DNA from 2 places in the Methylophilus sp. OH31 genome. Region 2 is predicted to be linked to the other one. Evidence: predicted binding sites of a transcription regulator. Region 2 holds the regulator's gene; the other holds the start of a gene.
The links. Region 2 encodes FliA, which starts transcription of late flagellar genes. Its sites were predicted from a motif close to CTAAAGTTNNCNNAAANNNTGCCGATANNA; they were not measured.

Region 1 (15,163 bases), on a different contig from region 2:
TTTGTTCAAATCTTTAATGGAACTTGAAATACCATCTGTTTTTGTGGTCAATGCGCCTTCGCTATCCAGCCAGCCGTCCAGCAAGCTGCTGAGCTCCCCTGCCAGGCCCTTGCTGAAGGTCACCGTGCCACGACTGCCAGTCGCAGTGCCTGTGACGCTCAATTGCAGGCCATAACTGGCATTACCGCTGGCGCCAGTCAGAATAGAGCCGGTCGTAATCGCCGTCACACCATTGATCGTGCCGTTGGCATTCACCCCATTACCGCCTAATTGCGTGATATTCACCGCATAGGTACCCGAGGCCGTGTCATCCTTGCTACTGACAAAAGTCACTTGCGGATCGGTGGACGTCGCCGATGGTGAAAACAGCTTTGCCACATCACTAACGTTATTGGTGACAGCTTTTTGCAATTTAGTGCTATCCAGCGACAAGGATCCATCAGAGCCCATGGTGACCCCAATGTCGGTCAACGTTTTATAGGTTGTGGCCGTGGGCGAGGATGCGGACAACATGGATTTCAATTTGACCATGATGTTGCGTGCCGTCGAATCACCGAGTAAGGCCCCATTGGAGCTAGACCCTGCCGATACGAACTTGGTCAGGTTGCGCATGCTAGTATTCAATGCGTTATAAGCATCGACAAAGCTTTGTACCGAGGCTTGTATCGTATCGGTATCGGTGCTGACACTTAGCGTATTGCTGGCCGAAGTGACCGACTTCAACGTCAGAGTCACCCCCTGGATTACATCAGACACCGTGTTGCTGGATTTACTGATGCTCATGCCATCCACGGTCAGCAAGGCATTCTTCGCCGCCGTCATTTGCGTCATATTATTGCTGCTGGCCAAGGGATCGTAGGCTAATGCAGACAGCCCGCCAGTATCCGTATTGTTACCATCATCATCTGCCACCGATATTTTGAGGCTATTCACCTCGCCGGTATCTTTAGACGTAATCACCAGGCGATTGCCAGTACCATCATTGACAATAGAGGCCGAGACCGACGCATTTTTTGCATTGATCGCATCACGGATGCCTGCCAGCGTATTGTTGCTGCTGGTGATATCGATGGTGATATCGGACTTATCGCCATTGGCTGTAAATGAAGCAGGCGTCGCGCCAGCTGCTGCCGTATAGGTACCAAAAGAGATCGTAATTTTGCCGGTGCCGACGATGTCGGTGGCACTGCTATAAGCCGAAGTGGCCAGTTTTTGTGAAGTCGCCAGCTGGCTGACCGTCACATTGTAGTTACCGAGAACGGCTGTGCCATTCGCGGTTGCGCTGATACTGGTGCTGTCACTGGCGGTGACGGCTTGCGCATTAAACTTGGCTGCGGTAGCCAGTTTATCAACGGCCGTTTGAAAAGTGCTTAAGCCGCTTTTCAGCGTGCTGTACGCGGAGAGCTTGGTATTGTAAGACGATATTTTGGTTTTAATATCGGTAATGGGTTGCTGTTCCGCCTGCATCTGCGCCGTGACTAATGAGTCAATAGGCAGGCCAGATGCGCCAGTAGAGGATACAATCGATGCCATTTCTTAATCTCCCAACCGAATTAAAACGCAATATCAGGCTGTCTGTCGTACCACCAGCCCGCGTAATTTATCCAGCGTTTTACTGATGGCCAACACCTCTTCATTGGGAATTTGGCGTAATACCTTTTGTGTTTCGGTATCCACCACTTTCACAATGATGCGGTCGCTGTCATCATCGATAGAAAACTCTATCGTTTGTAACGCTGGTGCTACATACTCATTTAACTTTTTGACTGCACCGCTAATCGCAGCTTTGTCATTCACATCGGCCGTCACTTTATCCGCAGCTGATTCAGCATATTTCACCAGTTTCAAACTACTGGCTGCCTGTACACCCTGCAAACTGCCACCTACACCATTTATAGATGAGTCACTCATGATGTTGCTCCTTTTACCTAGGCCAAATCCACAGGGTCTAGGCCTGTGGATTTAGCGTTACCGTGTGATGTATTAACCTCTCAGCAATGTCATCACTTGGTTAGGCAACTGGTTCGCTTGAGCCAGCATCGCAGTACCAGCTTGTTGCAGAATCTGTGCACGTGTCATCTTGGCTGTTTCTGAAGCGAAGTCAGCATCAGTGATACGTGACTTGGCAGCAGACATGTTCTCAGACGCTACGCCCAGGTTGCTTACTACTGAAGCAAAACGGTTTTGGTAAGCACCCAATGTCGCACGGCTAGTGTTTACAGCAGTCAATTGTGCGTCAATCGCAGTAATCGCATCTGATGCAGCATCTGCTGAAGACAGGGAACCAGACAGAGAAGCCGCTGAAACAGAAGACACGCTAATGGTATCGCCACTGTCTGCACCAATCTGGAAGTTGTAACCTGCACCGAATGCTGCCTGGCCGTTAAACTTGGTCGCTGTACTCAAGCGAGTCAATTCTGACTTCAGTTGAGAAAATTCTGTATCCAGGTTTGCACGGTCACCAGAGCTGTAAGAACCGTTGGCTGCCTGTACAGCCAGTTCACGCATACGTTGTAATGAGTCAGTTGCGCTGCTCAAACCACCTTCTGCAGTTTGCAAGAAAGAGATCGCATCGTTAGCGTTACGTGTTGCAACATCCATACCGCGAACTTGTGAGTCCATACGTGTTGCAATCGCCATACCAGCCGCATCATCTTTAGCGCTGTTAATACGCAGACCAGAAGACAAGCGTTGAATAGAAGTATTCAGGCTGCTTTGTGAAGCGTTTAAGTTACGTTGTGCATTCAAGGATGCCAAGTTGGTGTTAATTACTGAAGCCATGTTAAATCTCCTTTAGAGTCGTATACCCAGTTAAGTGTCAAATCGTCATGTTACTTTCAACGTTGATCGCTATTTACCACTTAATGTTTGCTATCTAGCGTTGTTAGTTGTGTTATCGACCGCTTGCGAAATTTCTTTAATACTTCTTGCAAATTTCTTTTTTCGATCAATCATGCACTTGAAACTATTTACGACCCCTCCACCAAAATCTTTAGCCTTCTATCAAGAACTGCACAAAATTGTTTATACCAATCTATTTTATAAAAAGATGCGTCGTGACCATTAACCGAGCTAAATAGAGAATCTGTCTTAATTCTGCTTTTAAAGCACACCGCTTTCAGAGCCTGTTCATGACCGCTGTATCACACAAGATATAAGGCCGGTTTTCCGCGTTTATCTGCAAATCATTCTTAGGCATTGCCAACGATAATCAGGCTATCCAATTCGCATACCTTATATAAGGTATCCAAAAGACTACGAAGGAGTTTTGCATGGCATCCGTTTATGTAGGTATGACCGTAGACATTCTGCACCATGGCCATATCAATATTATTGAGCAGGCCAGAAAGTACGGCGACGTCACCATCGGCCTGTTATCAGACGCAGCGGTCGCAGACCATAAACGCCTGCCCTACCTGACGTATGAGCAACGCAAACAGATCGTCGAGAATATTCGCGGTGTGGTCAATGTAGTGCCGCAAGAAGAATGGGACTATGCGCCCAACCTGCTTAAATACAAACCAGACATCATGGTGCATGGCGACGACTGGCTGGAAGGCCCGCTGGTGCCCTACCGTGACCGTGCGCGTGCCGCATTGGCCGAGTATGGCGGCCACCTGATCGAGATTCCTTATACACGTGGCGTGTCTTCGAATGAAATGCTCGGCCAGATCCAGGCCCTGGGTACCACGCCGGATATCCGCCGCCGTACCTTGAAGAGATTGCTGACGGTGAAACCGATTTCACGTTTTATTGAGGCGCATAATCCGATCTCTGCCCTCATTGCCGAACATGTGACGGCGCAACGTAATGGCAAAATTTGCCAGTTCGACGGTTTCTGGTCCAGTTCACTGACCGACTCTACCGCACGCGGCAAACCAGATATTGAAGCGGTTGAAATCAACAGCCGCCTGTCTAATATTAATGACATCTTTGATGTCACCACCAAACCTTTAATTATGGATGCCGATACCGGCGGCAAACTGGAGCACTTTGAACTCAATGTGCGCAGCATGGAACGCCTGGGTATTTCCGCCACCATTATTGAAGACAAAATTGGTTTAAAAAAGAATTCCTTATTTGGTAACGAAGTGCCGCAGTTGCAGGACGAGATTGAGCCCTTCTGCGAAAAAATCATGGCAGGCCGTGCTGCACGTGTGAGTGATGACTTTATGGTGATTGCGCGTATCGAAAGCCTGATCCTGGAAAAAGGCATTGCCGATGCAGTTAAACGCGCACAAGCTTACGTAGGCGCGGGCGTCGATGGCATCATGATCCACAGCCGCCAGAAAGCACCGGACGAAGTGTTTGAGTTTGCCAAAATTTTCAAATCCGAATTCCCAACCATTCCCTTAGTCTGCGTCCCCACCAGTTACAACAAAGTGACTGAGGAAGAACTGGCCGCACACGGCTTTAACCTGGTGATTTATGCCAACCATATGATGCGTGCCGCCTATCCGGCCATGCAGAATGCCGCCATGGAAATCCTCAAAAATGGTAGGACCGCAGAAATTGAAGCCAGCCTGATGTCGATTAACGATGTGCTGGAACTGATTCCAGGCACTAAATAACCGTAACCAGATAAGCGGAGTATTCTGATGATACATGCCGAGGATTTTTTAAACGCTTTGCAAAGCGAACAAGTACAGTTTTTTGCGGGCGTGCCCGACTCACTACTCAAAGAATTGTGTGCCTGCTTTTCAGACACCCTGGCTACCGGCCAGCATGTGATTACCGCCAATGAAGGTGGTGCGATTGGTTTGGCTATTGGCCACTACCTGGCAAGCCATCAACCGGCGCTGGTCTATATGCAAAATTCCGGCCTGGGCAATGTGGTGAACCCGATTGCGTCATTGGCAGATCCGCAGGTGTATGGGATTCCTATGTTATTGGTCATTGGCTGGCGCGGAGAGCTGAATGCACATGGCGAACAGATCCATGATGAACCGCAGCATGTCAAACAAGGCCAAATCACCCTATCACAACTCGACGTTCTGGGCTTGCCTTACCAGGTGATGGCTGATGATATAGACAGCGCCCATGCGCAAATGCGAACATTGTTGCAGCAGGCGATGACACGTCAGGGCCCCGTCGCACTGGTGGTGCGCAAACAAAGCTTTGCGCCGTATAAGCCAGTGAAAACAACAGCAGCCCCCGCCTCTGCCCTGGCAGATAAGTTGCCCGTGCTGGAAAGCCGTGAGCACATGATCGGGCAGATTGTGTCAGCCTTGCCACAAGAGGCTGCCGTGGTGGCCACCACCGGCATGGCCTCACGTGAACTGTTTGAGCTGCGCAAAGCACAACAGGCCGGACATGGCCGCGATTTTCTCACCGTGGGTGGCATGGGCCACGCCTCGCAAATTGCCTGCGGCATTGCACTGGCACAGCCAGACCGGCAAGTGATCTGTATTGACGGTGATGGTGCCATGCTGATGCATATGGGCAGCCTGACCATCAGTGCCCAGCAATCCAATCTGCTGCATATTGTGTTGAATAATGGCGCGCACGACTCTGTGGGTGGCCAGCCAACCGTGGCCGCGCAACTCACACTCTCAGACATTGCCAGTGCTGCCGGCTATGCACAGGTCTACAGTGTGTCTGGCGCAGAATCATTAAACACAGTGTTGCAACAAGCCTTAGCCAGCGGCAAAAGCAGCTTTATTGAAGTACTGTGCCGCAAAGGCGCACGGGCTGACCTGGGGCGGCCGACGCGTACCCCGGCACAAAACAAACAGGACTTTATGCAATTTTTAACCGAGGTGGAATATGCCTGACACCACCATACACGCCCATGTTGCCACGCAAAACCAACACAAGGTATTGTTTACCGCTGGCCCGGCCAGTCTGCTCGAAGAAAACCTGCTTGGCCTGCGACCATGCTTTGGACGCGGTGACCAGGATTACAGCCAAGTCGAAGATGTGGTCTTAAGCGCCCTCAAAACCATGACTGGCCATGCCCATATTGCACGGCTACAAGGCTCTGCCAGCCTGGCACTGGAAATTGCCAGCCTGAACTTTCTATACGGCAAGGTGTTGGTGATAGACAGCGGTTATTACGCACAACGCCTGGTCAGCTTCGCACAAATGGCTCAACGCAATGCTGGTGAGGTGTCATTAGTCACCGTCTGCGACTGGCAACAATTGGCAAACGTAACCGGCCACTATGACTGGGTCGTCGCCTGCTATACCGAAACCAGTGCAGGTTTATTGTTACCAATTGCAGACTTGCGTGCCCTGGCTGACCGTGTCGGTGCGCAACTGATGCTGGATGCCACTGCTTCTATCGGACTGGAAAATGACCACGGCCTGGCCGATGTGATTGCCTATAGCTCCTGCAAAGGCTTGTTTGGCCTGACCGGTGCCTCTTTTATTGCTTTCCACCAATCGCCCAGACACGCAGTCGATTCGTTTTACCTGAATCTGACCACGCATCTGGAACGCCGCATGACGGGCCCTTACCATGCCATCGCCTCTTTGTATGAGGTATTGCCCAAGCATGATGACTTGCGTGAAGCGGTGTTTATCAACAAGGCACAGATGCTGAAAAAGATTGCTGCTTACGCGACTCATCCGGTGAACTACCAGCCAGTACTATGTACCTGGGTTGACGCCAAGGTCAGTAGCCAGCATGCACGTGCTGTACTGTATCAACCACGCGGCATCAGCCGCGGCAGTGTCGTTTGCCACTTGGGCGAAGCACACCTGGGCAGCACGGCACGCGGCGCCATTCTTGATTTACTGGAGCTACAGCCATGACGCAGCCACCAAAGCGCATTATGGTCGATATGTCCGCCACGCTGATCCATCACGGCCACGTGCGCCTGTTAAAAGCCGCCAGGCAATTGGGCCATGTAGTGGTGGCCTTGACCACCGACGAAGAGATTCGCGCCAAAAAAGGCTATGAGCCTGAGCTGGATTATGCCGCACGCGCAGAAGTGCTACTAGCCATGCGTGACGTGGACGAAGTAGTGCCCAGCCCCTGGCTGCTAGACGAGGCCTTTTTAACCCTGCACCAGATTGACCTATTGGTGCATGGCCACGATAACAGCAATCCGATTGCCGCAGACAAATTACATATCCTGCCGCGCACCGAAGGCATCAGCAGCACTCAATTGCGTGCCCGTGTACTAAAAGCCGTCAGTCAGAAAATGGAAGCAAACACATGAGTAACCTTTGGCAACAGATTTGGGAAAAGCGCACGCTGCAACCGCAGCATGCCATCACACTGGATACCTTGATTGCCCTGGATGGTTTTGACAGTGGTGCAGGCAAAATCGGTCCGGCAGACTGGCAGGAATATACCCGCCGCATCAGTGACAAACTGGGCCTAAAGTCTGGGGATTCTGTATTTGAAGTCGGTTGTGGCGCCGGCGCGTTTTTATATGCCTTACGTCAGCAACATACCCTGACTGTGGGCGGCCTGGATTACGCTGCCGGGCTGATTGAAGCCGCACAGCAAGCCATGCCTGATGGCGACTTCCAGGCACAAGCTGCACAAACCATGGCCACTGACCCCCAATATGACTTTGTGATTGCCAACAGCGTATTTCATTATTTTGATGAAGCCATGGCCGCCGAAGTGCTCCAGGCCATGTGGCAAAAAGCCAAGGTTGGCATAGCAATCCTCGATATTCCGCATGCAGCCACCCGCGAAGCCTGCGAGCACGCACGCCGCGATGCGCTGACGATTGCCGAATATGAAGAAAAATACCGTGGCTTGCACCACACTTATTACACCCCTGAATGGTTCAGCCAGCAACTGCCGGAAAAACCGCATCAGGTATTTGAAAGCTGCGTGCCCAATTACGCACAAAGCCAATATCGTTTCAGTGTTATTTTCACCAAACGCTTGCATGGATAGACCATCATGACGACTACCAACTCACACCAGCCCGTGTTCACTTTCTTTTATACCGACAACTGCGAGCGCCAGGCATTGGCACCGGTTGCCGATGAAATTGCCAGCAGAGGCTATGTCATTCAATGGAGTACCAACTCCAAGCAATATGCTGAAGTTGGTGTGTATTGCGAACATGCCTGCAAACCGAATGCCGGATTTTCAGTAATTTTGCTGCACGACCTGGCGCAGCGCCATGATATCTGGCCGCACTTCTGGCATCACGAGCCATGGTCAGCCTTTGATATCGGCGTTATACCAGGCCCAGCCTGGGTTGAGCGCTGGCAAACGCAAGCCAATTTCAAACAAGCACAGCCAAAACTGGGCATGTTTGACCTGGGTTGGCCCAAAGCCGACCTGGTCTACCGCAATCAGGACACCTTTAAACAGGAAGCACAAAAGCTGCGTGAGCAACTAGGACTGAAATACGAGCATTCCATTCTCTATGCGCCATCATGGGAAAACCATGGCAAACAGGATGAGTTTGTCCAAGCGCTAAAAGACTTGCCGGTCAACCTGCTGCTGAAACAGGCCCCATGGTCAGACAAATACCGCTGGGTGCTGAATAACATTGACGCAATGGATGCCTTGCATCGCGACTGCGCCGACAACGTGTATGTGGTCGATCGCGAAGTCAGCATCATGTATTGCCTGGGTTTGGCCGACGTGATGGTGTCAGATGAGTCCAGTGTACTCACAGAAGCCTTGTTGCTGGATGTGCCTGGTATTGCCGTCACCGACTGGTTGATTCCGGACACTAACCCGCCGCGCCCAGCCAGTGTGCCTTATGACTATGTGATTAAAACCGTGAAAGCCGACTTGCGCCGCACGGTTGAAGACGTACTGCAAAACGCCGCCGTCTATCAACAACAGATCACCGAGAACAAACAACATCAATTTGCCCACCTGGGCCAAAGCGCGACCTTGATTGCAGATAATATTCTCGCGGCACTGGCAGGCGCCACTGAATTACCTACGCCAGCCATCAAATCTCAGGTAGAAATTGACCGCAATACCTATCACTACGCCGAAAAGCTGGCCGCCGAAGGTGATATGAAATTATCGACACAAGTCATGCTGGAGCTGATAAAAAAAGAAAGCTGCTGCTGGGAGCCCTACAATGACCTGGGCACCTTGTTAGTCAGCCAGGGCCAGTTTGAAGATGCAGAGCTGCTGCTAGAAAAAGCCGTGCTGTTGGCGCAAGAGAATCCGGCGATTCCACTCAGCAACCTGACTGAAGTCTATTGCCTGCAACAAAAGGCTGACAAGGCCTTGTTAACCCTGGCCAAACTCAGCAAATATACGCCCAATCCGGTCGGCTCTATCCCGCATATCCGCCGTTGCATGGAAACCATGTTTTAAATAATTCAGTGTTTTAAACAATTCAACACGCTCACTTAAAAATCCGGCCACTGTATAGTCGCCGGATTTTTTATTGCCCGCCGTTTCCACAGACAACAAAAAAGCATGCACATCGCTGTGCATGCTTTGGTATTGATACGCCCCGTGTTACGTAAACAGCTGACGTACCGGCAACTCTGCCCGGGTAAACTCAGTAGTCAGCCCATTCACCACATGCTCAGGCACGCCTTGTGTCATATTTTGCAGGCGGTTAAACACGCTGATAAACGCTTGCAACTGGTCATCGCGGTAGTGATAGCCACTCTGCTCCAGCACTGCCAGCGTCAAGCTGCCAATATTAGTTGGTGTGCTAGCGTGTGGTTTGCCGCAACTACGGACGCGATGCAGGGTGAGGAACAGGCCTCGCAAGGCCACGAAAGCCACCGGCAATGGAATGGCAAAATCCCACTCCAGATCAAAGAAATGGCCCTGTCCGGCTTTGTCCATCACAAAGTTGGTTGGTGTGGCATCAAAATACTGAGAAGGCAACAAGGCGGAATAGCCTGCAAACTCCGGCAAGGTTTTGCCACCGGTCAGTGCTGCGGCTTCCAGGCCTTGCAACCATGGGGCAGTCCATGCCGCCAGGTCTTCCACGCGCCAGCCAGGACGGTTCATCAACTGCGTCAGCTTGTCCATCCACAACTGGCCACCATGGTAAGGCGCATGCTCCCAATCTGCCTGCAGCAATTGCGCCGTTTCGCCGGTATTACGTGTACGCGTTGCCAAGCCTTGTGCATCATGTACAAACTGGGTTTCCTTGCTAAACACGGCCTGGCGCTGGCAACCATAATGCGCTGCCAATACGTCCGGATGCAATTTGCCAGCCTGGTGCTGCGGATACGCAACAAACATAAATGAGTTTGCGACATCTTCCACCAGGTTATTACGCGCAATCACCTGCCAGGCATTTTCCAGTGAGAATGTCGGGTGACGCGGCGATTGCCTGTCATGCACCACCGAGCCTGCCGCGAGAGCGCCCACATCCCAGCCTGCCGCACGATGGGCCTGGTTAAAGCCTTCCGGGTAAATCACACTAACGGGTGTTTTGTAATCTGGCAGCGGCACATACAACTCTGTGGTTTCAAAACCGGCACTGCGGATCAAGGCATCCAGCTCTACGCGGCCAAATGTGATCGGGCTGGTGCTGCTGTAAGAATCATTAATGCCATACATGGCCTGACCCATATGGTCTTCAGGCGCACCGCAGAAATACTTGAGGCCAAGCTGGTTCTCAATCGCCACAATCAGCATGCCGTCTTCTTTGAGGAAAGACTTGGCGGTTTGCAGCAAGAAACGCAAAGGATCGGCTTCTTTCACATAGACCTGCGCATATTCAAGCACGCCGATCAAGGTCACGACATCGAATTTCTCGTCGGTTTCAAACGATTGGATCAGGTCAGAGTAAATCGTCACATTGTTCAGATCGGCACAACGTTGGCCGATCACACGTGCACGGTTGGGGCTGCCTTCCAATGCCACCACTTCGCCGCCCAGCTCACCGAGAAAACGCGTAATCGCGCCACAACCGGCGCCCAACTCCAGTACCTTACCGTTAGCAATTTTGTCCGCAAACGGGCGCAGTAAGTTGGCGCGCTGCGAAGTCAGGTGGTAGTAGCTTGGCCAGTCGGTGGCTTTGGCTGCCAGTTCGCTGGAGAATACGCTTTTGTCACGTGACTGGCGGATCATGTCATACAGGCGCTGTTCGGCATTGCCCACATCCTGGTAACCAAAAGCCTCTGTCTGCGCGCGCTGGTAGAAGTTATCTTCAGTACGGTAGATATAAGGCCCTTTGCGCACGACATCAGCGGCAACCGCTGGCTGGCTGTATTGGCGTTGCAGTGCATCGGCATCCGCTGCGGCCAGGCCATTCTGGCGGGCAAAAGTGATCACGTCCAGCACTTCATTTTTGGGCGCGGTCAGCGACAGTTCGCCAATATAGGCTTGCCAGTACGCAGGCTGCTGCGGTGCCAGAATCACGGCTTGCTCCAATAGCGGTAATACCTCTTCGGCCTTACCCGCTTGCTGCGCCAACAAGCCTAACTGGAAATACGTCGCTGCATGCTTGTCATCAATGCGCAAGATTTCCTGATAAAAGCTCATCGCTTGTGCAAGGTCGCCTTTTTCCTGCATTTGCAGCGCCAGCTGAAACACTTCAGCAATCGAATCGTGCAGCGCATTAGCCTGTGCAGTTTGTGGGTTAAGTGTTGTATTCATAGAGATACCTTTATCAGAGGGTTCAGTCGCGCCCGGCGCAACAGAAGATTCTTTCAGCGTTAAAGAAGGAATAGCAAAACTGCTTGCGGCCTGCTCCTGGCACCAGCGTTGCCACATCTGGCGCATTGCCTGTGACAAAGCCTGCGCCAATGGTGCCGCTTGTGCCAGCGGAGACTGCGTAAAACGGGTGCGCATATTGGCGCGTAAATCAGCCAGTGCCGACAGGTCAGACAACACATGCGCGGCCTGTTGGAAATATTGCTGTGGGTTGGCCGCGACCCAGTCGGCCAGGCCAAGATGCTGCATCAAGGCCATGGCACCGCGGCTGGCCAGGCGATCACCTGCCACGCATAGCGTAGGCACACCCATCCACAAAGCATGGGCGGTGGTGGTCACGCCATTAGATGGGAAGGTATCCAGGCAAATATCCACCATGTGATATTGCTGCAAATAGCTCAGCATATCGGTGCGGGCATAAAACGATAAGCGGTCGGCGGAGATACCTGCTTCGGCAAACCATTGCTCCACATGCGTGCATGCGCCCGCTTCTGCCATACCGCCTAATACCATGCGACTGGCAGGCGTGGCCTGTATGACAGCAGCCCATTGCTGCACGGTAGCCTGGGTAATTTTATTGGGGCGGTTAAAGCAGCCAAAAGTCACATAGCCATTGCTGAGCGCAGGCAAGGCATTGACGGCTGGTGCTTGCGGATGCGGTACAAATGGCGCATTCACCGGCAACTGCACGAGCTGCTCGGTAAACTGCTGGTCGAACTGCCCGGCAGGTAACAAGGCATTATCAGCTAGGTAATAGTCTATGGATGTCAGCCCGGTGGTATTCAGGTAACCCAGCCAGCTCGCCTGAACGGGTGCCGGTTTCCTGGCAAATGTCAGCAAACGGTTACCGGAGGTGTGGCCGGACAAGTCGATCAGGATATCAATCTGGTCTTGCCTGATAGTCTCTGCCAGCGCATCGTCAGAAATATTGGAAACAACACGCCATTGTTTGAAATACTGGCGCATCTCCGCCGAGACATCGTCTTCCAGCGCATAATTGGCATAAGCAAATAAAGCCAATGAATTATCTTGGGCCAGCGCAGGTAACAAAGGCAGCAGGAAATGCGCGACTGAATGCGCACGCAAATCGCCAGAAACAAAGCCTACGCGCAACGGACGTTGCGCATCGCGCGAATTGCCATGAGGCTGCCAATGCGGTTTTAACGGTGCTTCGTACAGGGCGGCATACGCGGTATGCGCTTGTAACAAGGCATCGTTATCCACCTGCGCTGCATGCGTCATACAAAACAGCAGATTGCTGAAGCAATCAGCATATTGCGGCTGTAATATCAGCGCCTGTTTAAACTGCTTGATCGCTTCATCCACTTCGCCCAGGTCTTTGAGCACAATACCCAAATTGTTATACGCCGCAGCATAGTCCGGTTTCAGGTGTATGGCCTGGGCAAAGGCATCTGCGGCTGCCGTGAGGTCATTTTGTGCCTTGAGCACCAACCCATAGTAGCAGTGCTCTTCAGCGCTTTTATGATTCAACGCAAGCGCCTTACCGGCCGCTACGCGGGCATCTTTCTTCTGGATCATCAATACGTCAGACAACATTTTCCAGCCACTTAACCAGGCAGGATATTGCTGTAATAGCGTGTCTAGCTCACGTTCCATCTGCGTATATTGCTGTTGCTCAAACAAGGCCAGCAATGCCTGTTGTGCTTGATCTGATGGCTGCTCTGGCGCAAGCGATGGCAACTGCCAGTCTTGCATCAATGTTTGCAAGGCTTGTGTATGCTGGCCGCTGTTAACGGCTTGCGCCAATACCTGCTCCAATTCGGCTGTCGCACCACTGTGTTTGAGTGCAGTCAGGTAGCTGCTTAACAACTGCCACTGCGTTGGCGCCAGCGCATAAGCCTGTGCCAGTAAGTGCAATGCCTCTGCCGGCTGTTGGCTATGCCAGTAAATCAAACCCAGATTATGCGTAGCGAGTGCATGCTGTGCATCTACGGCCAGAATCTCCTGGTATAGCTGTTTCGCGGTATTTAAATCGCCTTGCTGTTGCGCTTGTGAAGCCTGGTCAAATACCTCGGCCATTGCGTCCTGCAAGGCCGTGGACGCTGGCTGCTGTGGTACGCTGGCCGGCTCCCATTTCTGGCGATAGCTCAGGTATTTATCACGCCAGCGTGCGCTACCAAACGCACCACCACTCTGGTGCGTCATGCGCACTGGCCATACACCCAGCTTGAGGCCTGCACGGGTGGCTGTACGGCAAAAATCCAGGTCGTAAAAATGAAAGTCAAATTGCTGGTCAAAACGTACTCCGCTTTGCAGCAAGGTCTGTTTATGCGCCGCCAGGAATACGCCATCCATCAACTGGCATTCGCCAGACACATCACCATAACTGGAGGCAGACCCAAACGCATGCTGGCCATGGCTCACCGCACCGCGCAAGTATCTGGCATCGTCCCAGGTGAATTGCAAATCGACAAAACACCAGCCAGGCTGCCCAGCTTGAATCCTTGCATTGCCTGCAATACCAATCACATCATACTGATCCAGGCCACGCTGTATGCTATGAACAAAAGTGTTTTCGTCCAGCCAGACATCATCGTGGATCAATACCAGCAATGCCTGGTCTGGCGCGGCGGCAATTGCCTCATTAAACACTTCAGACAGGCCACGCGTATTTTCATAAGCCACGACGGACACCAGGCGTTTATCCTGCTGCATATGGCGTTTGAGTGATCTGCCAAGTGCAGAGTCACGCCAGAAAATTTCTGCAGTCATGCGCGTGGCGCTGACCACCCAAACCGGCTGCTCGCCGGAAAAAGCCTCTTGTACCGGTGACTCGGCTAACAATTGCTGTGGCGCCAATGTGGCCAGGGTTTGTTGCCATAAGCTAAACAGCAGCTGTTCAAAATCCTGTGCGAACTGCTCAGCATGCATTAATGGCGAAGCCAACACTTGCTGGCGCAGTTGCGCGCGTAATGTTGCCAAGGCGCCAAGATCACTGGTCAATGCAATGGCTTTGCTCACATACTCATCACGGCTGGTGGCCACCCAGTCAGCCAACCCCACGCAATGCATAAAGCTGGCACCCTGGCGGGCAATCAATGTGTCGCCCAGTAAGGTCAGCGTCGGTACGCCCATCCATAAGGCTTCACACGTCGTGGTGCCACCTGTGAAAGGGAAAGTATCCAGGATCACATCAATCTGGTGATGGTTACGCAGGTATTCTTCTCTGGGCACCATGCCATGCAAGGTACAACGCGCAGCAGAGATGCCGTATTGTTGCAATCTGTCCAACGCCTCTTCACGTACCAGGGCATCATTGAATGCTTTGCTCTGCCAGAACAATGTAGCCGTCGGCAAGGCCTGCAATACCTCGCCCCAGCAAGACAATACGTCATCACTGACTTTGCTGTAGTTTTGAAAGCAGCCAAAAGTCACAGCACCGGTGGTGAATGCTGGCAAATCATTGACAGCGACATCACAAGGCGGCGCCGTGAAGCACATACGCGTATGTGGCAGGTGCACGACCTGCTCGGTGAACTGGGTCGCCACCTGCGCATCAATACTCACCGGATCAGCGATGACATAATCCATCGTTGGCAAACCGGTCGTGCCCCAATAGCCGAGCCAGGTGGC
Region 2 (15,163 bases):
CCACCGCAGCAATGGCAGACTTTAGTTGTCAGCATTTTGCTTTCGATGAAACGCACCAGTGTCCAGGCACGGGTCAATGACAAGACTGGCTCATCTTGTTGTGCAGCATCAGGATTTTGAACTTGCTGCATATAGAGCGTATAGGCTTTGATAATCGCCTGAATACCATCTACGCCAGCATAATCCACCATAAAACGGTAGATATTGTAGAAAATGGAAGAATGAATGTTTGGCTGCCAGGTCAAGAACCAGTCGGTAGAGAATGGCAACATGCCTTTAGGAGGAGAAACGCCTTTCATTTCCTTGTACAACTTGATCAAACGCTCGCGTGACAATGTCGTTTGGGATTCCAGCAATTGCAGGCGTGCGCCCAATGAAATCATTTGCATTGCCAGTTGAATTTGTTCTGCTTCGTTTACTACACTCTTCTTTTGCATGATAACCCTCTTTTCTATTTCTTATCGACAGATGGAAACGTCTACACTGTTATACAGTGGAGTCCGCAGCTTGGGCAGACATCAGTACTGCAGTATGCAGATGTGCTTGCGCTGGGTCTTTGGAGTAGCTGGTCAACATGCCCAGGATTTCGCTGTCATCAAAACGGAAGCGAGTCAGCAACATATTGGTATTACAGAGTTTCAGTAATTGCAGGTTAGTCAGGTTTTCCAGCAGGTCTGCAATTTCCTTATTAATACCAAGGCGGAAAATCGCAGTGGCTTTGTCAGCGCGGATCAGTTGTTGGGCCAACATCAGATAGTTCAGGTTGGCATCTTTGATTTCAGCGAGTAAATCGTTTTGCATGTTCATGATCTTGTCTCCGTTTTTTTAACGTTAATTTAAGTCCGCCTGAGCGTTAGGCGTACTTTGCGCGCAATCATGAAGAGCAACAATCAGGGTTTGTCGGTTTCTTTTGTAAGACAGACGAAAACAGCCACGTAGGTGTTTGTCTTACAAACCCCTACATGGCAATCACCACAACTATAAATATCAATAAGTTATGGCGTAATTTTAATGTTACACCGCAACAATTTCACGTCTATGTTCGCAGCATTATTCTGATTCCAATTCAAAAAATAATTAAAGTTTTCCTGTTGTATTCCGTAAACAACTGTTTTTTGTCTGTTTAGTCTGCTTTTCAAGCTTTCATAAAAACTATTTGTGCTATCCCGGTTAACGACAGCACAAACTAAAACTTTAGGGTTGCACCTCAAAAAAAACCAACAAACCTCATAACATATTGTTTTAAAAAGAATAATAATTTTATTATTTGCACTCATTAACATCCAGCAAGCCGTAACTGATAGAAAGCGGTCAATAAGCCCTTTTATTCCAGACATAAAAAAGCGTTTTTCTAGCCAATAATCACTCACAGGAAATACAACTTGTGTGTTGTATCTGTGAAACGAAAGAGTCGAGGACATGGCAGCTGAAGACAGCGATATGGAAAAAACCGAAGACGCGTCCCCCAAGCGATTGGAGAAGGCACGCGAAGACGGCGATATTCCCCGCTCTCGCGAACTGGCTGCGTGTGCGGTGCTGTTTACCACTGGCATGGCCATCATGATGCTAAGCCGCCCGCTGGGTGAAGCCATGAAGAATGTGTTGAGACAAGGCTTGAGCATTGACCATGCCATGGCCTTTGAGCCGCAACTGTTGATCGTGCACATGATGAAAGTGGTTGAGCAAGCCTTGTGGGCATTTTTGCCACTGGCCGTGATTATTGTCTCAGTGGCCGTGGCTGCACCGATCCTGGTCGGTGGCTGGGTGATGTCACAAAAATCACTGGTGCCTAATTTTGGCAAGCTCAATCCGATTAAAGGCCTGGCTAATCTGTTTTCCAAAAACTCGCTGGTCGAGTTACTGAAATCGATTGCCAAAACAATTCTGGTGGCGTCTGTGGGCTACACCATCGTTAAAAAAGATTTGCAGCCTATGCTGAGCTTGTCGCAGATGCCTCTTGCCGCCGGGATCAGCACTGTAAGTGACTATATGGTCACCGGCTTTCTGACCATTGCCTCTGCGCTGGTGTTGATTGCCGTGATTGATGTGCCCTACCAGCTCTATCAATATGCGCAGAAACACAAAATGACCAAACAAGAGCTGAAGGATGAAGCTAAAGAGTCAGAAGGTAGTCCAGAGATTAAAGGCCGTATCCGCCAGCAACAACGTGAGATGGCACGCAGAAGAATGATGAGCAATGTGCCGCAGGCAGATGTGGTGATTACCAACCCAACCCACTATGCCGTGGCGATTCGCTATAAAGAAGGTGAAAACGGCGCGCCGATTGTGGTCGCCAAAGGCGCTGATGTGATTGCACAGAAGATCAAGGAAATTGCCGCTGAACATGAAGTCATGACGCTGGAATCGCCAAAACTGGCACGTGCCTTATATGCACATGCCGAGCTGGAGCGTGAGATTCCACAAACACTCTACGCAGCAGTGGCCGAGATTCTGGCCTATGTGTTCCAGCTGCGTGTATTTAAACAGCATGGTGGCGTGCGTCCTGCGATGCCAGCCAACGTGCCAGTACCAGACGCGCTGGATCCACATGCGCTAAATGCCGCGCCAGCAAGTGCGGCAGTGATTGAATAATTGCAGGCTGAGGAGTTTACGATGAACAATTGGCAACAATGGATGGGGAAAATGGACGGACGAGCAATTGCCGCGCCACTCATTATTGTATTGCTGCTGGCCATGATGATCCTGCCGTTACCGGCCATCATGCTCGATGTATTCTTCACCTTTAATATTGCACTGTCTATCCTGGTCTTGATGATAGGCCTGCAAACCACCAAGCCGCTGGACTTTATCGCCTTCCCTACCGTGCTGCTGATGACCACCATGCTGCGCCTGGCGCTCAACGTGGCCTCTACCCGCGTCGTGCTGACTGAAGGCCATGCTGGCCCGGATGCGGCCGGTAAAGTGATTGAAGCGTTTGGCCACTTTTTGATTGGTGGTAACTACGCCGTCGGTATTGTGGTGTTTGTGATCCTGACCATTATTAACTTTACCGTGATCACCAAAGGTGCTGGCCGTATTGCTGAAGTCGGCGCCCGTTTCACCTTGGATGCGATGCCTGGTAAACAAATGGCGATTGACGCTGACCTGAACGCTGGCCTGATTGGCGAAGACGAAGCACGTCGCCGCCGTAAAGAAGTTGGCCAGGAATCAGAATTCTACGGCGCGATGGACGGTGCCAGTAAATATGTGCGTGGTGATGCCATTGCCGGTATTTTGATCATCATCATCAATATTGTTGGCGGCCTGATTGTTGGCATGGTGCAACATGACCTCGCTTTTGATGAAGCGGTTAAAAACTACACCATGCTGGCGATTGGCGATGGCCTGGTGGCACAGATCCCTTCACTGGTGATCTCAATCGCTGCCGGTGTGGTGGTTTCCCGCGTGGCCAACAACGAAGACATCGGCGGCCAACTGATTAGCCAACTGTTTGAAAATCCACGTGTGCTGACCGTGACTGCCGGCATTATCGGCGGCATCGGCCTGATCCCAGGCATGCCACACCTGGCTTTCCTGGGTCTGGGTGGTTTGCTGGGTGGCCTGGCTTATAACGTGAAACAAAAACAGGAAAAAGCCAAACAACAAGCCGTGCTGGAACCACAGCCAGAAGACAAACTGGCGCCAGCCAGCGAAGCCGAAGAAGCAACATGGAACGATGTGCTGCCAGTTGACACCATTGGCCTGGAAGTCGGTTACCGACTGATTCCTCTGGTGGATAAAGGCCAGGGCGGCGAACTGCTCAAGCGTATCAAAGGCATCCGCAAAAAGTTTGCCCAGGAAATTGGCTTTTTGGCGCCAACGGTGCATATCCGCGACAACCTGACCCTGAAACCAAACGCCTATCGCATCACCATGAAAGGTGTAGAAATGGCCAGTGGTGAGTCTAACTTCAGCCAGATGCTGGCGATTGACCCAGGTGCCGTCACCGGCGAGCTTGATGGCGCGAAAACAACCGACCCGGCATTTGGCCTGCCAGCGGTATGGATTGAGCCAGACCGTAAAGAATATGCCCAAAGCCTGGGCTATACCGTGGTCGACGCAGGCACGGTGATTGCCACCCACCTCAACCATATTATTTCACTGAATGCAGGCGAACTGCTGGGCCGTCAGGAAGTACAACAGTTGCTGGACCATATGGGCAAAGACTCCAGCAAGCTGATTGAAGAAATCGTGCCAAAAATGATTACGCTGTCCAGCCTGCAAAAAGTATTGCAAAACCTGCTTAACGAAGGCGTGCATATCCGCGATATGCGCTCCATCCTTGAAACACTGGCTGACCATGCACAATACACCCAGGACACGAATGACCTGACTTCCATGGTGCGTATCAAACTCGGCCGCGCCATTGTGCAGGACCTGTTCCCATACAGTAATGAAATTACCGCCATGACGCTGGATGGCCAACTGGAAAGACTGTTGTTGCAAGCCTTGCAAAACAATCAGTCCAACCAGAGCGTGATTGAGCCTGGCATTGCAGAAAGACTGTCGCAACAAACTGAAGTCGCTGCCAGACAACAAGAGCAAATGGGCCTGACACCCGTTCTGCTGGTCGCTGCCCCGCTACGCCAGGCTTTATCCAGATTTTTAAGAAGAACCGTCCCGCATCTCAGAGTGCTGTCGCATGATGAGCTGCCAGATAACAAATCCATTCGTGTCACCAGTTTAATCGGAGCGCAATAATATGAACATCAGAAGATTTTTTGGCAAAAATGCACGTGAAGCATTGGCGCAAGTCAAACAGGCATTAGGGGACGATGCCATTATTGTCGCGAACCGTAGTGTCAATGGCGGCACCGAAATCATGGCTATGCTGGAAACGGATATTGCATCCAACGCCAGCTCAGCGCCGACCGATATGGGCACGGATCAATCTCGCAGCTTGCTGGACTTTGTGAATGCACAAGGCCAGCCGACTCGCCAGGCAGCGCCGCAAGCGGCGATGCCTGCACCTGGCGTGCAAAATAACACGCCAGTGGCTGAAGAGCCCCCCGCCAATGAAGGTGCCATCATGGATATGCTGAAACAGCATAGCGAACAACAGGAACAGGCTTACCAGGTGGCGACGCAAACACTGGAAGACAAAATGATGGGCATGATGCAGGAAATGCGTCAGATGCGTAGCCATTTTGAAACCCAGATGAGCGCGATGACCTGGCAGCATCACTTGCAACACAGCCCGGCTAAATCCAAAGTGCTGAGCACCCTGCTCTCTGCCAACTTCAGCGCCTCACTGTCACGCCAGATTGCTGAAAAAATGCCACAACACATTGATGTCAACAAAGCACCAATGTGGGCCAAAGAAGTGATTAGCCGTAACCTGCATACACTGGACGACGAGGATGCATTGCTGGACCGTGGCGGCATCTACGCCCTGGTTGGCCCGACAGGTGTGGGTAAAACCACCACCACAGCCAAACTGGCCGCACGTTATGTGATGAAACATGGCACCCAGAACCTGGGCCTGATCACCACCGACAGCTACCGTATCGGTGGTTACGAACAACTGCGTATCTACGGCAAGATCCTGGGCGTAATGGTGCATGCCGTCAAAGACGAAGAAGACCTGAAAATTGCGCTGAATGAACTGAAAAACAAACATATGATCCTGGTAGACACGGTAGGTGTCAGCCAGCGTGATCAAGCCGTGACTGAGCAGCTTTCCATGTTAAGCCGTGCCGATAGCCCAATTCAGAAATTGTTGTGCCTGAATGCCACCTCTACCGGTGACACGCTGACCGATGTGATGCGTAGCTACAAAAAACATGATATCGCTGGTTGTATCGTCACCAAGCTGGACGAAGCCGCAGCGATTGGCAACGTATTGGATGTATTGATCCGCGAACGCATGCGCTTGTTTTACACCACCAGTGGCCAGCGTGTGCCTGAAGATATTGAAGTGGCCGACAAACCAGCACTGATCGAACGCGTGCTGACGCCGCATCAGGCCAGTTTGCCTTACCAGTACCTGGACGAAGAGTTGCCGCTGGTGATTTCCAGCATGATGCAAACGGCTGGCCAGGAGCAGCAACATGTTTAATTACCGCGACCAGGCAGATGGTTTGCGCCGCATTATGGCCAAGACGTCGGCACGGATTATCAGTGTGATCGGCGCCAATGGCCAGGCTGCCACGCCGTGGATGCGCAATCTGGCACTGGGCATGCTCGCCCCTGAGCAACGCTTGCTGTTGATACACGCGAACCGCCAGCCAGCGCTCGCGCACTCATTACAGTCGATTGTGACGCACAACAGTGCACTCAAACGCGCCATTCTCAAACATCCGCAAGGCTATGACCTGACCTGTTTGGCTGAAAATGACCTGTTAACCTCGCCTTTATCTCAAGATTTAAAAGTGCAACTGGACGGTATAGTGAAGCAACTTTCGTACGATTACGATACCGTCATGATAGAAGCACAGCTGGATACACAAGACCACAGCTTGATGATGCCATTGATTGCCGAGCATGAACTGGTGATTCAAATGGACAGATCTGAAGCGGCCATTAAAGCCGCCTATACGACGATCAAGCATATCAGCCAGCAACATGGCCAGATTCCTTTGGGTGTGGTTGTCACAGGGGCCAATCATGATCAGGGTCAACAATACTTTATGCGTTTGAACCAGGTATGCAAACAGTTTCTGGGCGTCACCCTGGACTTTATCGGCGCGATGCCGCTAGAAGAGCCAGCGGGTGCCGCGCAGAAAAAAACAGGCAATGCCAAGACAGAGGTCGCCAAGGCTGGACAGACCGCATTGGCGTTTAAATCAGTGGCACATCGTCTCGAAAAACAACGGATCACCACGCCATCGCTGGCTGTTGCCTAAAGTAAAAAGAGGAAAAACATGTATACCGCTAAAGGCAAGACTCAAAATACAGATCAAATGCTGAAACAGCATAGCGGCTTGGTCAAAAAAATGGCTTATCAGTTAAAAGCCAAGCTGCCCTCCTGTGTCGAGCTCGATGACTTGGTGCAAGCCGGCATGATCGGCCTGATGGATGCGATTCAGCGTTACGAAGATAATCACGGCGCACAATTTGAAACCTATGCGTCACAGCGCGTGCGTGGAGCCATGCTGGATGAGTTACGCGGCGCTGACTGGCTGCCACGCGGCATTCGCAAAAATATGCGCGATATCGAAGTCGCCGTACAGCAACTGGAACAAAAGTTTGGCCGTCCGCCAACTGAGTCCGAGATTGCCAAGCATATGAACTTCACGCTGGATGACTACTATGACGTCTTGAGCGATTGCCAGGGCCACCAGCTGATTTACTACGAAGACTTTCAGGACGACGATGGCGGCGAGCACTTTCTTGACCGTTATGTCGATGATGATACCAGTGACCCTGTCAAATCATTGCTGGAGAGTGATTTCCGCGAGGCATTGATCGACTCGATCGACCACTTGCCCGAGCGCGAAAAAATGCTCATGGGCTTGTATTACGAGCAAGAGCTCAACCTGAAAGAGATCGGCGCCATTATGAGCGTCTCAGAATCACGCGTCTGCCAGTTGCATAGCCAGGCAGTGGCGCGCTTGCGTGCCTCTATGCGCGATAAATCCTGGACCGGAGTGGCCTGATGGATTGGGGCAGTATCGCCGGGCTGGTCATCGCCCTCGCCGGACTGGTAGTTGGTCAAGTCATCGACGGCGGTCACCTTAACTCGCTGATGCAGCCTGCAGCGTTTGTCGTCGTCATTCTCGGCACGACTGGCGCGGTGTTGCTGCAAACCGAATTCAAGCAATTCATCAAAGGCATGCGCATGCTACGCCTGGTGTTTGTGCACCCACAGGACGATAGAAAAAAACTCGCCATTAAAATCAATCAATGGAGCTTGCAGGCACGCAAGGAAAGCGTGTTGTCGCTAGAAAGTTATATCAAGCGCGAGCAAGATCCTTTCGTACGCAAAGGCTTGCAATTGCTGGTTGACGGTACGCCCGCTGACCGTATTCGCGAAGTATGTGCCATTGATATGTACTACTATGAATTACAGGAACGCGAAGCCGTCAAAATCTGGTCGGCTGCTGGCGGTTATGCGCCAACAGTTGGTATTCTGGGAGCTGTACTGGGCCTGATTCACGTCATGGAAAACTTGTCTGACCCGGCCAAGATCGGTAGTGGCATTGCGGTTGCCTTTGTGGCCACCATTTATGGTGTGGCATTGGCTAACCTGGTATTTTTGCCGATTTCAAATAAATTAAAAGGCCATGTCCAGCACGAAATGTCCAGGCGTGAGATGTTGCTCAATGCCTGGGTATCGATTGCCCGCGGGGATAATCCTAAACTGGTCACTGAGCGCCTTGAGTCCTACCTGCACCTGCGGGAGTCCTGATGTACAGACGCCACAAGCTGGACGAGGACGATGAAAGCCACGAACGCTGGCTGATTTCTTACGCCGACTTTATCACCCTGCTATTTGCCTTTTTTGTGGTGATGTACGCGACCTCGACCATCAACCTGAATAAATACCGCGCACTCTCCAGTGCCGTGGTCACTGCGTTTCAAGGCAAACCGGGGCAAACGGATGCACCTGAAGCCCAGACACAAGCCACGTTGCAGAACCAGAGCTCCGTGCTCAAGCCCTTGCCATTAAGCTATTTATATCAAGAGAAAAAGCTGCGCGACCAGGAAAAGGTACGCGCGATCGGCCAGCAAGTGGCGAATGCACTCACGCCATGGATAGAACAGAAACTGATCACGGTGTACCAGTCTGAACTCGGGATTGAGGTTGATATTCAAAGCAACCTGCTGTTTAACAACAATCAGACGAGCTATAGCGCACAAGCACCAGCGATCTTGAATGCACTGAGTGCGCAGCTAAAAAACGAATACCGCACCATACAGGTCGAAGGCCATAGCGATAAACAACTGTTTAGTGGTCAGGCAGATGCAGAAACCAAGCGTTGGGAATTAACGGCAGCACAAGCCGCGCATATCACCGCCAGCCTGGTCGCGCAAGGCATTGCCAGCAAACAACTGACCGCCATCGGCATGGCAGAGACCAAGCCTGTGTCGAGCAGCGACAATGCGCTGGCACAAGCAATGAATACGCGCATGACTATCCGTATTTTAACGGCTGAAAGCAGTGCCCAGCAAACCAGCAATGTGGCTAACAGGCAAGAAATACAGGCTGGTGCAGTGGATGTCACATCACCGTCAACAGAAGCCGCACCTATTTCAGCGCCGGCACCAGAAGCAAGCCAAGAGACAACCAGCGCAGCAACACCATCAGTCCGCTAAACCAGCGCTTCCTGCAACCAGTCGTTAAACTGTTCAATCGGCATCGGCTTACCGAATAAAAAGCCCTGATAGCGGCGGCAGCCGTTATTCAATAGCAACTCCATCTGCTCTTGCGTTTCTACCCCCTCAGCAATCACACTGAGGTACATACTTTGTGCCATGGCAATAATCGTCCGCACAATCGTACGATCATGGCTATCGGTGACAATATCATTCACAAACGAGCGGTCGATTTTGAGTTGATACAGCGGTAACTTTTTCAAATACTGTAGCGACGAATAACCGGTGCCAAAGTCATCCAGTGAAAATTGAATCCCCAGTTGGCTCAGTTCGGCCATGATACGCACGGCGTCATCCACGTTTTCGAGCAAGACGCTTTCTGTGAGCTCCAGGCGCAATGCATTGGGGTTAATCTGGTGGCGCTGAATACAGGCTTTGACCATCGCCACAAAATTGGCCTGGCAAAATTGGCGCGCGCTGATATTGACCGATAAACTCAGCTCGCGGGTATTTAATGAGCGTTGCCAGAGCGCAACTTGGGCGCAAGCCTGGTCTAGCACCCACATGCCGATTTCGATAATCAGGCCGCTGGTTTCAGCCACGGCAATAAATTGCAACGGTGAAATCAAGCCCCGCTGCGGATGCAGCCACCTTAACAAGACTTCTGCACCAAACGGCCGACCGGTATGGTCGACCTGCACCTGGTAATGCAAACGCAACTGTTGCTGGGCGATGGCTTCACGCAGCTCTGTTTCAAGCATGACTTGCGTCGCAATTTCAGTCTGCATGCCTGGCTGATACACACAGGCATGGTTACGTCCGCCCTGCTTGGCTTTATGCATGGCAATATCGGCGGCTTTCACATAATCGGTGTCGTCCGTGCTGATATCGTTAAAGCTGCATAAGCCCATGCTGGCCGTAATCGGCAATTTTTGGCCACTGACTTTAAACGGGCGCTCAAACACCTTTTGCAGTTTACGCTGCATCGATAATAGCTGCTGCAACGCTTTATCTGCGGATGCCGCCAAGCCTGAAAGCAAGACCAGAAACTCGTCGCCGCCCATGCAGGCAGTAAAATGCGGCTCGGCTACTTTTTGTAACCGTTCTGCCACTTGCTGTAACAAGCTATTGCCTGCGGCATGGCCATGCGCTTCATTAATCCATTTAAAGTGATCGAGGTCGATATACACCACGCCCCAATGCGCATCGGTAGCAGGCTGCGCTCGTAATTGCTGCAGCACCTCATAAGCCCTTTTGCGGTTGGGCAAGCCAGTGACAGGCTCCAGGTACGCCAGGCTTTGAATCGACTCTTGTGACAAGTGGCGATCAACCACCAGGCTCATCAGTTTGGTCGCCTGCTCTATCATGGATTGCTCAAGCGCACTTGGCGTTTGTGGCTGGCGATAATAGATGGCAAACGCACCCAGTACCTCACCATCTGCATTTAAGATAGGCTCAGACCAGCCTGCCTGCACGCCTGAGGCCAATGCAGCCTCCCGGTGATTGCCCCAATAAGGGTGCGTCATCACATTTTCGACAATCACCCGCTGCTTGATTGCGATGGCAGTTGCCAGGGAGCCATTACCGGCTTCAAGCTGCAACTGGCGCAAGGTTTGCAACAATGCTTGCGGTAAGGAGGGGGCAATCACGGTTTGTACCAGTTTGCCCAGGTTTTTTGTCAGCACCAGCGCGCAATACACATCGGCGTGCATCGCTTCAATATCACGCACCATTTTCTCTAAAATTCTGACCGCATCCTGTTCTTTTAGGATCAACTCCAGAATAGAAAATTGGAAGCGCTCATAGGCAATCGCGCGTAATTTCTCTTGTTGAAACGCCAAAGCAGACTGCTGTTCATTGGTGATCTCCCGCACCAGCAATAGGCTGCGCGGTTCACCAGTCTCCAGGCTAAAGTAATGGGCACTGCATTCCAGCCAGCGGTTTTGGCTGTCATGGCAGGCAATCTGTATCGTACGCTGAGTAATTTCTGGCGCAGGCTGGGCCAGGATGGATTTAATCGGGTCATGTGTGATCAGTGGCAGGCAAGCCCACAAGTCACACCCCGACTCAAGTGTATGGCAGACCATAACCGAGCGGCAATTGCCGAGAGAATCAGTCTCTGCTGCAATATAAAAACCGGAATAATCGACCAGTGAGCGCCACTGATCAAAGGCGTGACTTACGCCCAAAGAAGCGCCAAGGCCCAAAGAAGCGTTCAAGCGCGCAGAAGCCTCCGAACTGCGTGACGCACTCAAGACCTGACCTGCCAATACCACTGCATTTGGCTCGATATTTACTATAGACATCGCATACTTTCACAACCGCAGTGCAAAATCTAACTGCCGACAACTAGGCACCCTCTGCCCGTCGGTTGTTAAGATGACACACCCCCGAAGAATTTTAGTTGGGAGTCAATCCAGCATTGATTGCTCCCTTTTATATTTACGATGATGTGTCAAAAAGCAAATTGATGTCAAGACAAATTCATGGCTAAGGCCAGACATTAACAACTGTCATCGACGACCGTCACATAGATGTGACAACAGGCGGTCAGAACTTCATTTTCCGGCCCCTTGCGTCACCAGAGGCAACAGCATCAACAAGTAAATCAGGGGCAGTTTGTAGTTACCAAACCCATCCCCCTCCACGTCCTCAAAACGGTAACCGTTGAATAAATCCGCCATACTGCTCCAGTGCTCTGGCCAATGCACGCTGGCAATCGCTACCACGGTCAACACCATCAGGCTGAGGCTAAAAAAACGTGTAAACAGTCCCAGCAGTAGCGCAGCAGCACCGACTAATTCAAAGGTCATGGCAATATTCCAATTGACCTCCGCGGGCAACAAATCAAACGGGAAAGGAAATTGCAAATCTGCAAACCAGTTTTGACCGTGCAGTTTGGCCCACCCTGCTTCACCGAACTCCCAGGCCAAGATCAGGCGCAAGAGCAAACCCGGTAGCCAGTCATTCACCGTGTGGAGCGTTAAAATCAGGGATTGATATTTGAGAACGAAAGAGTGACGAACGAAATGTTGAAACATGGGCGACTGCCTTTCCAGAATTGAAGTTGTATTGCTTAGTCTTCAATCTAGAAAATACCTTACATATTACCGCTAACTTTTTCTATTATTTGAGAAAGGTAGCCAACGAAGTGCTATCAACAGCGCAAATACCAGACTGTAAATCACAGGCTCAGTCACATCTTTTTTCACCAGCCACCAAAAGTGTAGCAACACCAGTACGCCAATCACATACACCAGCTTATGCAAGATTTTCCAGCGTTGCTTGAGTGCTTTTATCGCGCGCTGGTTAGACGTTGCTGCCAGGGGCAAGGTCAGCAACAAAGCAGCAGCCCCCACCAGCACGTAAGGGTGCTTGACGATATCTTTCACAATATCGGCCCAGTCAAACTGGTAATCCAACCAGAGATATGTCGTCACGTGCAGGCAGGCATAAGCAAACATCCATAGCCCCAGCAAGCGACGCACCGCAATCAGCCAGGCTTGTTGCGTGAGATGCCTGAGCGGCGTGATGCTGAGCGAGAGCAGTAAAAACACCAATGCCCAGGTGCCGGTAGAGCGCTCAATAAACTCGACCGGGTTGGCGCCAAGACCATCGGTAACACCCAGGTAAATCAAGCGCGAAACAGGGATAAGTGCACCCAGCCAGATCAGGCACTTAAGGGACTTGATTGCAACCTTTGCTGACCATGCAGAGAACCATTGCGGCATAGTCATGCTAGAAATTTTTCTGTAAATCCATACCGGCATATAACTGCCCTACTTCATCATAGCCATTAAACAACCTGGTTTTAATGCGCCCGGCAAATAAGCCTGCGCCGATGCGCTTTTCGGAAGACTGTGTCCAGCGCGGATGATCCACCTGCGGATTCACATTGGCGTAAAAACCATACTCGCGTGCACTCGCCTTCATCCAGGCGGTATTCGGCATCTGCTCAACAAAACGAATCGTACTAATGGCCTTGGCCCCTTTAAAACCATACTTCCATGGCACCACCAGGCGCACAGGCGCCCCATTCTGGTTAGGCAACACCTTGCCATACAAACCAACCGCCAGAATCGTTAATGGCTGCATGGCTTCATCCATGCGCAAACCCTCGTTGTAAGGCCAATCCAGCACCGGAATACGTGCTCCAGGCATATGGCGTGGATCGTTATAAGAAATAAACTCAATATATTTGGCATTGCCGGTTGGCTGCGCCCAGTCGATAAGCGCTTTGAGCGGCAACCCGACCCACGGAATCACCATAGACCAGCCTTCCACACAGCGCATGCGGTAAATACGCTCCTCCAGCGGTGCCAGTTTCATCAGTTGCTCAATACTGATGGTCTTCGCCTGCTTCACCGCGCCTTCAATCCTGATCGTCCACGGCGTCGGCTTAAACAACACCGCCTCGCGGGCCGGGTCTTCCTTGCCTGTGCCAAACTCGTAATAATTGTTATAGCTGGTCACATCTTCAACGCTGGTCAGCTTCTCTTCTTTGCCATAAGCTGTTTTATGGAAATCCAGCGTTTGTGCCGCGTGCGCCTGCGTAGGTAGTAAAAGACTGGCTGCCGCCACGCCCGCCGCTTTTAATACAGTACGGCGCTGCTCAAACACGGCTTGTGGCGTGATTTCTGAAGGCAAAATACCGCTAGGATTGCGGCGATTGTTGTCCAGTAGCATAAAATTTCCTGTCTGCCTGATTGTGTATGCTTATTTGTCGCATATGACAGGGAAACCTTACAGAGGATTCCAGGGAAAAGGTAAATCTTTTGCAAGTGAGGCGTTAGGACGATAGAACAGGCTTTCAAAAACAAAAAAAGGCGCCCAAGGCGCCTTTTCACTGCGTGCTTAACCGAATTAAGCGCGCTTGCGTTGCACTAAAGAAACAACTGCAAGGCCTGCCAGCAAAAAGCCTAAAGTATCTGGTTCAGGCACGACACTGTTGCTCACACTCGCCTCTGTATTCACACCTAATGCAATAGAACCCAGACCGCCCGGCACTTCATTTTTCACAACCAGTGCCAGCGAATTGAATTCGCCAGAGATCGCAGCAAAGGTATAGCTCAAATATGTCAGGCCGGTACCACTGGTGCTTGTCCATGACCAATCGCCTACATCAACACCATTGACCAGCACATCCCAATCTACTGACGCGCCTTGTGACAGCACATTCTGAGTGACATTCAATTCCAGTTCCAGGCTGGTCGCGCCAAACAGGCCGGATCCGCTAAACGTTTCACTCACTTGATCACCACGTGAAACAGACCAGAAATAGCCGATATCTGTTGCAGACAGAGAGCCGACAGAACTCACCACATTGGAAGTGTAGCTTGGAAAATTAAAGTTGTATGTGGCGGCATGTACCATGTTTGTGCCTGCCAGCATAAATGCAGACAATGCAGCACCTACGATGCTTTTCATAGCGATCGCTTTCATTGAAAATCTCCCCTTATATATACATTAATTAAATTGATGCCGGCGAAATGCTAGTGCATTTTAATGGCAATGTCGAGTGACACTCAGACTAGGTCATCTTTAGTCATTGTTCATGGATCAATATGCAGACATCACGGCGTTGATTGTTGCGCGTAACCTATTTGGTTTTCGCCAGCAACTCATCCAATTCAGCATCTTTCAACTTGGCAACAATCGTCTCAGCTTGTTGTATTAATTGCTGCGCGCCAGCCACATCGCCTTGCGCACGTTTGTTTTCTGCCCGATAAATCGCGGTTTTAGCTTCATAAAATTCGCCACCATTGTCGTGGGCATATTCCATCAGGCGCTGGTAGGTTTTGTCTGCACTCACGTAATCTTTTTTTGCTGAAAACAGCTGACCCAAGGTCAGGCTGGCTTCTGCGTATTGATCAGGGGTACCAGACTTGCGCAGCATCATGACGCC

Region 1: OH31_RS13200 (flagellin) is a predicted target of FliA. The motif match lies at 2,892-2,921, and genes of this name have one in related genera.

What each region holds. Positions count from the first base shown of each region.
Region 1 is NZ_BAUS01000012.1:53,741-68,903, reverse strand. It holds gene fliD (flagellar filament capping protein FliD) at 1-1,533, opposite strand, end outside; gene OH31_RS14525 (flagellar protein FlaG) at 1,567-1,911, opposite strand; gene OH31_RS13200 (flagellin) at 1,984-2,781, opposite strand; gene aepX (phosphoenolpyruvate mutase) at 3,273-4,571, shown strand; gene aepY (phosphonopyruvate decarboxylase) at 4,599-5,774, shown strand; gene OH31_RS13185 (aminotransferase class V-fold PLP-dependent enzyme) at 5,767-6,756, shown strand; gene OH31_RS13180 (adenylyltransferase/cytidyltransferase family protein) at 6,753-7,166, shown strand; gene OH31_RS13175 (trans-aconitate 2-methyltransferase) at 7,163-7,861, shown strand; gene OH31_RS13170 (CDP-glycerol glycerophosphotransferase family protein) at 7,868-9,259, shown strand; gene OH31_RS13165 (tetratricopeptide repeat protein) at 9,407-15,163, opposite strand, start outside.
Region 2 is NZ_BAUS01000002.1:965,459-980,621, reverse strand. It holds gene flhC (flagellar transcriptional regulator FlhC) at 1-437, opposite strand, end outside; gene flhD (flagellar transcriptional regulator FlhD) at 487-807, opposite strand; gene flhB (flagellar biosynthesis protein FlhB) at 1,420-2,592, shown strand; gene flhA (flagellar biosynthesis protein FlhA) at 2,614-4,701, shown strand; gene flhF (flagellar biosynthesis protein FlhF) at 4,703-6,058, shown strand; gene OH31_RS06525 (hypothetical protein) at 6,051-6,845, shown strand; gene OH31_RS06520 (RNA polymerase sigma factor FliA) at 6,864-7,598, shown strand; gene OH31_RS06515 (flagellar motor protein) at 7,598-8,350, shown strand; gene OH31_RS06510 (flagellar motor protein MotB) at 8,350-9,258, shown strand; gene OH31_RS06505 (bifunctional diguanylate cyclase/phosphodiesterase) at 9,255-11,564, opposite strand; gene OH31_RS14385 (DoxX family protein) at 11,817-12,299, opposite strand; gene OH31_RS06495 (protein-methionine-sulfoxide reductase heme-binding subunit MsrQ) at 12,372-12,995, opposite strand; gene msrP (protein-methionine-sulfoxide reductase catalytic subunit MsrP) at 12,997-13,944, opposite strand; gene OH31_RS06485 (PEP-CTERM sorting domain-containing protein) at 14,122-14,685, opposite strand; gene OH31_RS06480 (hypothetical protein) at 14,858-15,163, opposite strand, start outside.